Regions from separate parts of the Microbacterium cremeum genome, predicted to be linked through region 2. Evidence: predicted binding sites of a transcription regulator. Region 2 holds the regulator's gene; the other holds the start of a gene.
The links. Region 2 encodes HspR, which represses chaperone genes until heat shock. Its sites were predicted from a motif close to AAGTTGAGTCNNNNNGACTCAACTT; they were not measured.
Positions count from the first base shown of each region.

Region 1 (4,391 bases), 910 kb from region 2:
TCAGGTGGCGCAACACGCGGAATGGGGTGAGCGATGCCGCGTGTCGTGCCACGTGAACGCGCGCGGTTGCGCGGGGTCGCGTCGCGTGGTCGGGTCCGGGGTTGTCTGGTTCAGGTGGCGCAACACGCGGAATGGGGTGAGCGATGCCGCGTGTCGTGCCACGTGAACGCGCGCGGTTGCGCGGGGTCGCGTCGCGTGGTCGGGTCCGGGGTTGCCTGGTTCAGGTGGCGCAACACGCGGAATGGCGTGGCGGATGCCGCGTGTCGTGCCACGTGAATGCGCGCGGTTGCGCGGGGTCGCGTCGCGTGCTCGGGTCGGGGTTGCCCGGTTCAGGTGGCGCAACACGCGGAATGGCGTGACGGAGTTCGCGTGTCGTGCCACGCGAACGCACACACGCCCGCGCCCCGCCACGCGCCTACGACGGCGTGGGGTTCCAGCCGCGCCGACGCAGGACCGACCGCACGATCGCCACCCCGCGTCGATCGGCGCTGCGCACGTGCGCGGACGTGAGGCGGACGACCTCCCAACCCTCGGCGACGTACGCGGCGTACTTGTCGATGTCGCGATTCCACTGCGCGCGATCGGTGCGGTGGTGGTCGCCCTCGATCTCGACCACAGTCCGATACTCGCGAAACACGAACTCCGTGATCCCCAGAAGGACCCCGCGACCGTCGCGGATCTCGACGTCGAGCTCGGGCGTCGGCAGTCCGTCGGCCGCGGCATCCAGTCGGAAGTCGGTCTCGAGCGGCGACGCACTGCCCACCTGAATGAGCGGAAGCGCCTCGACGAGGCGACCGATGCCGCGGCGCCTGCCGGCGGAGACGATCGCCGTGAGGTCCTCGATCGTGCCGAGGCGCTCGCCTGGCTGAGGCCTTCCACGCTGGTCGCGAGGGATGCGCACGATCTGATCGCCGAGCGCGACGAGCTCTCGCACGCTGAGCTCCGCAGCGAGCATGGCCCACGTCGAGGCCGCGTCCGTTGTGCGTATCCCAGCGTGCACGCGCACGTTCGCGAGTTGCGGCTCGACTTTGATTCCACGGATGCCTCGTGCCCGCGGTGCACGCGCCGGTGCGAACACGGCGACCTCGAGGCGTGTGCCCGGGCCGACCGAGAAGCCGAGATGCACCGCGGCGCTTCGCCCTGCGAGGAACACGTGCGGCCGCATCGCTGTCGCGTACGCCTCGATCTTTCGCTGCTCGCTGCGCTGGGCGACCTCGTCGATGGACAGATCCAGGCCGGGCTCGGGAACTTCCTCAGCCTGACGGACGCCATGGAACGGTGCGCTGAGGTCGCTCGCCTGCAATCGGCCGGATGACACGCCGCATCGGCGAGCCTCGGCGACGGCGAAGGCGCTTCCGAGGCGCTCGGGCAACGGAGTCGGACGGGCAGACATCTGACGAAGATGCCGTGCGCGGACGCCACCTGGGGCGCGGCGGCCCGAGATTGTGAGCGCCGCACCGCACACCGCCACCTGTGGAGGAGACGCTGCTCACCGCCGATTCCAGATTCACGTGGCGCGACACGCGGGGTAAGTGGGGTGATTCCGCGTGTTGTGCCACTTGAGCTGGCGGTGTGGTTGTTCGCGCGGGGTGGCGCGCTGGCGCCGGGGGCTTCGGGTGGCGCGACACGCGGGGTGGGTGGGGTGATTCCGCGTGTTGTGCCACTTGAGCTGGCGGTGTGGTTGTTCGCGCGGGGCGGCGCGCCGGCGCGGGGGCTTCGGGTGGCGCGACACGCGGGGTGGGTGGGGTGATTCCGCGTGTTGTGCCACTTACGGCGACGGCAACGGCTGCGGCTGCGGCGGGCAGCAGCGGTCGCGCGCCGCGACCGGCCACGAAGAACGGCCGCGGACGGATGCCGGGGCATCCGTTCGTTCTGGGCGAACACGGACGCTCTTAGCACTCGGCCAGGCAGAGTGCTAATCTGTCGTTAGTTGAGTCGAGTGGGCTCAACTCTAGGACAGAGAGGAGATATCCCATGGCCACGTACGACCCGTTCCGTGACCTCGACCGCCTCGCGTCGAGTCTCTTCGACACGCGCCGCGGCCCGCGCCGCATGCCGATGGACCTCTACCGCGACGGCGATCACTACGTGCTGACCGCCGATCTGCCGGGCATCGACCCCGGCTCGGTCGACATCGACGTCGACGGCCAGCTGCTGACGATCCGTGCCGAGCGCACGCTCAGCACGGGCGACGGCGTCAAGTGGATCACGCGCGAGCGCGAAGCTGCGAGCTTCCTGCGCCAGCTCAACCTGGGTCAGGGCATCGACACCGAGCGCATCTCGGCGAGCTACAGCAACGGCGTGCTGAGCGTCACGATCCCGGTGAGCGAGCAGGCCAAGCCGCGCAAGATCGAGGTGATGGCCGAGAGTAGCAACCCGACGATCAAGGCGCACGAGTCGAACGAGACTCCTCAGCCGATCGAGCAGTAAGGATCGACAGAGACGGATGCCTCGTCCCGCCGGGACGAGGCATCCGTCGTTCACGCCGCCGGCGGCCGGTCGCCGGTGAAGTGCCGGCGGCAGCGCGCCTGGTACGACTCGATGCCGCCCACCTGCGCCTGCGTCGGAATGCTCGGGTCTCCGGACTCTCCTGAGACGAGGCGCTGATGGAACGCGGCGTCCGCGCCGCACACCGCGCACACCGCGGTGAGCTTGAGGACGTCCTCGGCCAGAGCCATGAGCGACGGCAGCGGCTCGAACGGGCGCCCGTCGAAGGTGACGCACAGTCCGGCGACGATGACGTTGAGTCCGCCGGCGACGAACGCGCTCACGGCGGGGACGAGGGCCGCTCCGAAGAACTGCGCCTCGTCGATCGCGACGACGTCGAGACCGCGGCCACGCACGTGCGAGACGAGCGCATCGACGTCGGGAACCGAATGCGATTCGATGCGGAGTCCGGAATGCGAGCTCACCTGCCCCGGGCCTCGGCGGTCGTCGAGCGTGTGGCTGACCACCTCGACCGAGAGCCCGGCGATGCGCGCCCGCCGTACGCGGCGGAGCAACTCTTCGGACTTGCCGGCGAACATCGGTCCGGCGACGACTTGCAGACGAGCGAGTGCGGGCGGATGCATGGCGCCACCCTACGGCGCTCTAGGATCGAACCACGCCCCACTACGGACCGTCAGCAAGGATGCCGATGACCGCATATTCCTCCGTGCCCGGTGCCGCCCTCCGAGAGCTCTCGGAGCGGACGTCGCTGACCCTGCCGAACGGCCGCCTCAATCCCGATGCCGTCGGGTGGGCGCGTCAGCCGATCATCGATACGTCGGGGATCGCGCGCGGACGAGGGCGCAACAAGCGGTGGGAGTACTGGAACGTCACCACCCCGACGCACATCCTCGCGCTCACCGTCTCGTCGATCGACTACGCCGCCGTGCACGAGGTGTGGGTGCTCGACCGCGCCACCGAGCGCTCGTGGGGCAAGACCTCGACCCTGATCCCGACGCGCGGCGCCGAGCTGCCGGCGGCCGTCGAGAGCGGCCGCGCCCGGGCACGTGCGAAGGGACTCGAGATCGACATCGACTCCTCGGCAGGCGCGGGAGTCGAAACGGCTTCCGGTGCGGAAGCCGACTCAGACCCGGAAGGCGGCTCGGGACCGGAAGCCGGCCCCGGGGCTGCCCGCCGCACGCGCCTGCGGGCGAGGACGACGGATGTCGCATTCGACGTCGTCGCCGAGCTCCCGGACGCGCACGAGCGGCTCGCCGTGGTGGTGCCGTGGAGCAGCACCCGGTTCCAGTACACCGTGAAGGACGTCGCACGCCCGGCGTGGGGCTCGCTGACGATCGAAGGGGTCACGTACGACGTGCCGGCGGGGGAGTCGTGGGCGGTGCTCGACCACGGCCGCGGCCGCTGGCCCTACGACGTGCGGTGGAACTGGGGAGCCGGGTCGGGTCGCTCCGGCGACCACGTCGTCGGCATCCAGGTCGGCGGCAGGTGGACCGCGGGCACGGGATCCACCGAGAACGCCGTCTACGTCGACGGTCGGCTGCACAAGATCCACGACGAGCTGACGTGGGAGTACGACCTCGCCGAGTGGCGGCAGCCGTGGCGGGTCACCGGCGGCGGGCTCGAGGCATCCTTCACGCCCTTCTACGACAAGACCTCGCGCATGAACCTCGGCGTCGTCTCGTCGCGCACCGACCAGTGCTTCGGCCACTGGTCGGGCAGCTTCGCGGTGGCCGACGGTTCGCCGCTGACCTTCGCCGGCATCCTCGGCTGGGCCGAAGAGGTGCACAACCGCTGGTGACGGATGCCGCGGCCCAGTGGTCGGTCGTTGAGCGGAGGGCGCTCCGGCGCCCGAAGACGAAACGCAGCAAGCTGACGTGCGACGGCGGTTGAGGGCGTTTCGCCTCGCGGAGCGGTTCCTGAGCTTGTCGAAGGGCGCTCAGCGA
Region 1 covers NZ_CP063812.1:652,864-657,254, forward strand. Annotated here, with positions in the region: gene IM778_RS02800 (PDDEXK family nuclease) at 416-1,318, opposite strand; gene IM778_RS02805 (Hsp20/alpha crystallin family protein) at 1,975-2,430, shown strand; gene IM778_RS02810 (thymidine kinase) at 2,481-3,071, opposite strand; gene IM778_RS02815 (DUF2804 domain-containing protein) at 3,137-4,246, shown strand.
Region 1: IM778_RS02805 (Hsp20/alpha crystallin family protein) is a predicted target of HspR. The motif match lies at 1,928-1,952, and genes of this name have one in related genera.

Region 2 (4,391 bases):
AGACCAAGGGCGGCATCATGACGAAGCTCATCGAGCGCAACACCGCCATCCCGACCAAGCGCTCCGAGACCTTCACGACCGCCGACGACAACCAGCCGTCGGTCGCGATCCAGGTGTTCCAGGGCGAGCGCGAGTTCACGCGCGACAACAAGCCGCTCGGCACCTTCGAGCTGACCGGCATCGCCCCGGCTCCTCGCGGCATCCCGCAGATCGAGGTCACGTTCGACATCGACGCGAACGGCATCGTCCACGTGTCGGCGAAGGACAAGGGCACCGGCAAGGAGCAGTCGATGACGATCACCGGCGGCTCGTCGCTGCCCAAGGACGACATCGAGCGCATGGTGCGCGAGGCCGAGGAGCACGCCGCCGAAGACAAGAAGCGCCGCGAGGCCGCCGAGGTGCGCAACCAGGCCGAGACCCTCTCGTACTCGATCGAGAAGCTCATCAAGGAGAACGACGACAAGCTGCCCTCCGACGTCAAGGAGTCGGTGCAGGCCGACGTCGACGCGCTCAAGACCGCGCTCGCCGGTGACGACGACGACGCGGTGAAGACCGCGTTCGACACGCTGTCGCAGTCGCAGACCAAGCTGGGCGAGGCGATCTACGCGTCGAACCAGGCTTCGCAGGCGACGGATGCCTCGGCCGCCGACGCCGGTGACTCCCAGGAGTCCGCGACCTCCGATGAGGACGTCGTCGACGCCGAGGTCGTCGAAGACGAAGAGGAAAAGAAGTAACCATGGCCGACAAGGACTTCGATGACACCGAGGTCCCCGGTGGCGAGGACCCGGAAGCGAACGCTTCCGGGTCCGACCCGCAGGAGGGCCAGGACACCGCCGGTGAGCAGGCCGAGAGGCCGCAGGACGAGGCCGAGGGCGACGAGCTCACGGTCGACGACATCCTCGGTGCCGCGCAGAGCGCAGAAGCGGCCGCCGAGGACGCCGTGCTCGCCGACCTCGAGACGCAGCTGCTGAACGACCTCAAGCGTCTGCAGGCCGAGTACGCCAACTACCGCCGGCGCACCGAGGAGCAGCGCGAGGTCGAGATCGAGCGCGCTCAGGGCGCGGTCGCCAAGGGCCTGCTGCCGGTGCTCGACGACCTCGACCGTGCCGAGAAGCACGGCGACCTCGAAGAGGGCTCGCCCTTCTCCGCGATCGCCGAGAAGCTGCGTGGCGTGGCCGAGCGCATGGGCCTCAGCACCTACGGCGCGGCCGGCGAGGCGTTCGACCCGCAGCACCACGAGGCGATCTTCCAGGTGCCGACCCCCGGCACGACCGAGGCGACCGTGCTGGAGGTCGTCGAGATCGGCTACCGCCTCGGCTCGGTGGAGCTGCGACCGGCGAAGGTCGTCGTCGCGGTTCCCGCCGAGTGACCGAGGAGGCGGCATGGCCAGCCAGGACTGGTTCGACAAGGACTTCTACTCGATGCTGGACGTCTCGAAGGACGTCAGCGACGCCGACCTGAAGAAGACCTACCGCAAGCTCGCGCGCAAGTACCACCCCGACTCGAATCAGGGCGATGCGGCGGCGGAGGCCAAGTTCAAGGAGATCAGCGAGGCCTACTCGGTGCTGTCCGACCCCGAGCAGCGCAAGGAGTACGACCAGATCCGCGCCATGGGCTCGGGTGCCCGCTTCACGGCGGGTGGTCAGGGCGCCGGCGGATTCGAAGACGTCTTCAGCATGTTCGGGCAGGGCCGCGGCGCGCGCTACCAGAACGCCGAGGACTTCGACGACATCTTCGCGATGTTCAACCAGCAGCAGGGCGGCCGCTTCGGCAGCGGCCGCTTCGGCCAGCCTTCCGGCGGGTACCGAGGGTACGGCGGGCCGACGCGCGGCGCCGATGTCACGGCGCGCACGACGATCGACTTCATCACCGCCACCAAAGGTGAGACGATCACGCTGCAGGGCGAGGACGGCAAGCCGTTCAAGGTGAAGATCCCGGCCGGCGTGTCGGACGGGCAGAAGATCCGGCTGCGCGGCCGGGGGCGCCCGTCGCCCGACGGCGGCGAGCCCGGCGACGTCGTCGTGCAGGTGGCGGTGCGGCCGCACCCGGTGTTCACCCGCGACGGCCTGAACCTCCGCGTCACGGTGCCGGTGACGTTCACCGAGGCCACGCTCGGCGCGACGATCGAGGTGCCGACTCTCGGCGGCGACCCCGTCAAGCTGCGGGTCGCCCCCGGAACGCCATCGGGCCGGGTGCTCCGCGTCAAGGGCCGGGGCGTGCAGACCCAGAAGGGCACCGGCGACCTGCTCGCCGAGGTGCAGGTGGCGGTGCCGTCGCACCTCGACGACGCCGCACGCGAAGCCTTGGAGCGCTTCCACGACCTCGAGCCGAAGGAGAACCCGCGCGCCGACCTGATGACCAAGGCGCGCGGCTGAGATCATGAGGCCGGTCGTTGAGCGAGCGAGGAACGAGCGAGACGAAACGCCTCGAGCCGACGTTCGGCGTGTGCGCGAGGCGTCTCGTCTCTGCGTTTCGACTCGCAAGCTCGCTCAACGACCGGGTACGAGGAGGTGAGACGCATGGGTGAGCAGCACGACATCGACGAGGATGCCCCGATCTTCGCGATCGCGGTGGCCGCCGAGCTGTCGGGCATGCACCCGCAGACCCTCCGCCAGTACGACCGGCTCGGGCTGGTCGTGCCCGCCCGCACCCAGGGCGGCTCGCGTCGCTACTCGCTGCGTCACATCGCGCAGCTGCGCGAGGTGGCGCGCATGTCGGCCGACGGCATCGGTCTTCCCGCCATCGCGCGCATCCTCGAGCTCGAAGACCGCGTGCGCGAGCTGCACGGCCGCGTCCGCGACCTCGAGGAGCGAGTGCGTGCCGAGCTCGAGAAGCGCCCAGGAGCCCGCGTCTTCGCCGCAGGATCGACCGGCGCCGTCGTCACGCTGCGCCACGGCACCCGCGTGCGCCGTGCGACCGAACTCGTCGTGTGGCACCCGCGCCAGCCGCTCTCGCAGGCCGCCGAGACCGAGGACGACGACGAAACCTCGACGTGACGCCGACTCCCGGGTGATGGGGTGAAGGACCGGGTGAAATTCTGAGAAGACTCTCAGAATCCCGATAGGAACGATTCAAGGGCATGCGTGCCAAGCCGGCGCGAACCCTGTGACGTTCCCAAGGGGGGAAATCTTGAGTCGTCTCATCGCGCCAGAAAACTCAGTTCCGACATCTCACGTGCAGCGATCATCTGGCCGCCGCCGCGTTGCGGCAACGGCATTCGCCGGAGTCGCCGCCCTGATCCTGTCGCTTCTGCCGACAGCTGCCGCTCAGGCCGCGCCGCTGTCGGTGCATGAGATCACCGCCAACTGGGCCGGCGATCCGACGCCGACCGAGGCGCCGTTCGGACAGCCGGTGACCGCCGAGTTCCACGTGAACACCAACGACGCCGAGGACCCGTACTCGAACGAGCCGGTGGAGAACGTGCGCGCCACGCTCACCGTGGGCAACGGCGCTTTCACCAGCATCCCGCAGGTCTGCAAGACCACGGATGTCACCCCTGCCTCCGCGATCTCGGAGGATGGCACGACCCTGCTGTGCAACTTCGGCACGATCACCGAAGGCACCGCCTCGGTCATCCAGGCCCCGGTCCGTGCCACGTCCACGGAAGGCGGCGACCTGACCGTCGTGGGCACGGCGACGTCGGATTCCGCGGTCGCCGAAGCCGGCCCGGCCGACCCCGGTCCGCTGCCGATCACGTACGTGCACGGCATGGACCTGTCGCTCGTCCAGGCTCCCGGCCAGACCGGCCAGGGACAGACAAAGGCGAGCCGCCTGGGAGGCAACCGGCCCTTCCTTCAGATGAACTACTCGCTCATCCTGGACGCGGGCAGCCGACCGGGACCTGCGAGCTACTCGTTCCCGGTGAGTATCAGCGCGAACATCGCCGGCGCGACCAACGGTCTCGCGTGGGAAGGCTGCGTGCCGATCGACGCGTCCTCACGTTCTACGGGTCAACCGTTCTCCCACCCGGAGCGGGCGGACCGCACCAACTTCCCGACGTGCAGCGTGAGCGGTGCCGGCACCACCTACACCGTCTCGCTCTCGGATCTCGACTACACGCTGGTCAACGCGCCGGTCAACGACAGCATGGGTCAGCCGCTCCCCGGCAACGGCGTCTACATCGCCTCGGGCACCGTGCAGTTCAGCATTCCCGCAGCTGTGACCGCGATCACCACGTACACATTCACCGCGTCGCCCGGCGCGTTCGTCTTCGACGACGGTGTCTCAGAGCCTGACGGCAACGCACAGAACAACGTCTCGAGCGCCACGCTCACTCCGCCCGGCGGATTCAGCAACCACTGGATCGGATCGCCGGCGAACTCGCGGACGGCGTGGGATGACAACCTGTGGGTGAGCCCAGGCACAAGCCTGGACGCGGTCATGCCGCAACC
Region 2 covers NZ_CP063812.1:3,729,222-3,733,612, reverse strand. Annotated here, with positions in the region: gene dnaK (molecular chaperone DnaK) at 1-734, shown strand, start outside; gene IM778_RS16605 (nucleotide exchange factor GrpE) at 737-1,369, shown strand; gene IM778_RS16600 (DnaJ C-terminal domain-containing protein) at 1,383-2,375, shown strand; gene IM778_RS16595 (heat shock protein transcriptional repressor HspR) at 2,520-2,996, shown strand; gene IM778_RS16590 (DUF7927 domain-containing protein) at 3,130-4,391, shown strand, end outside.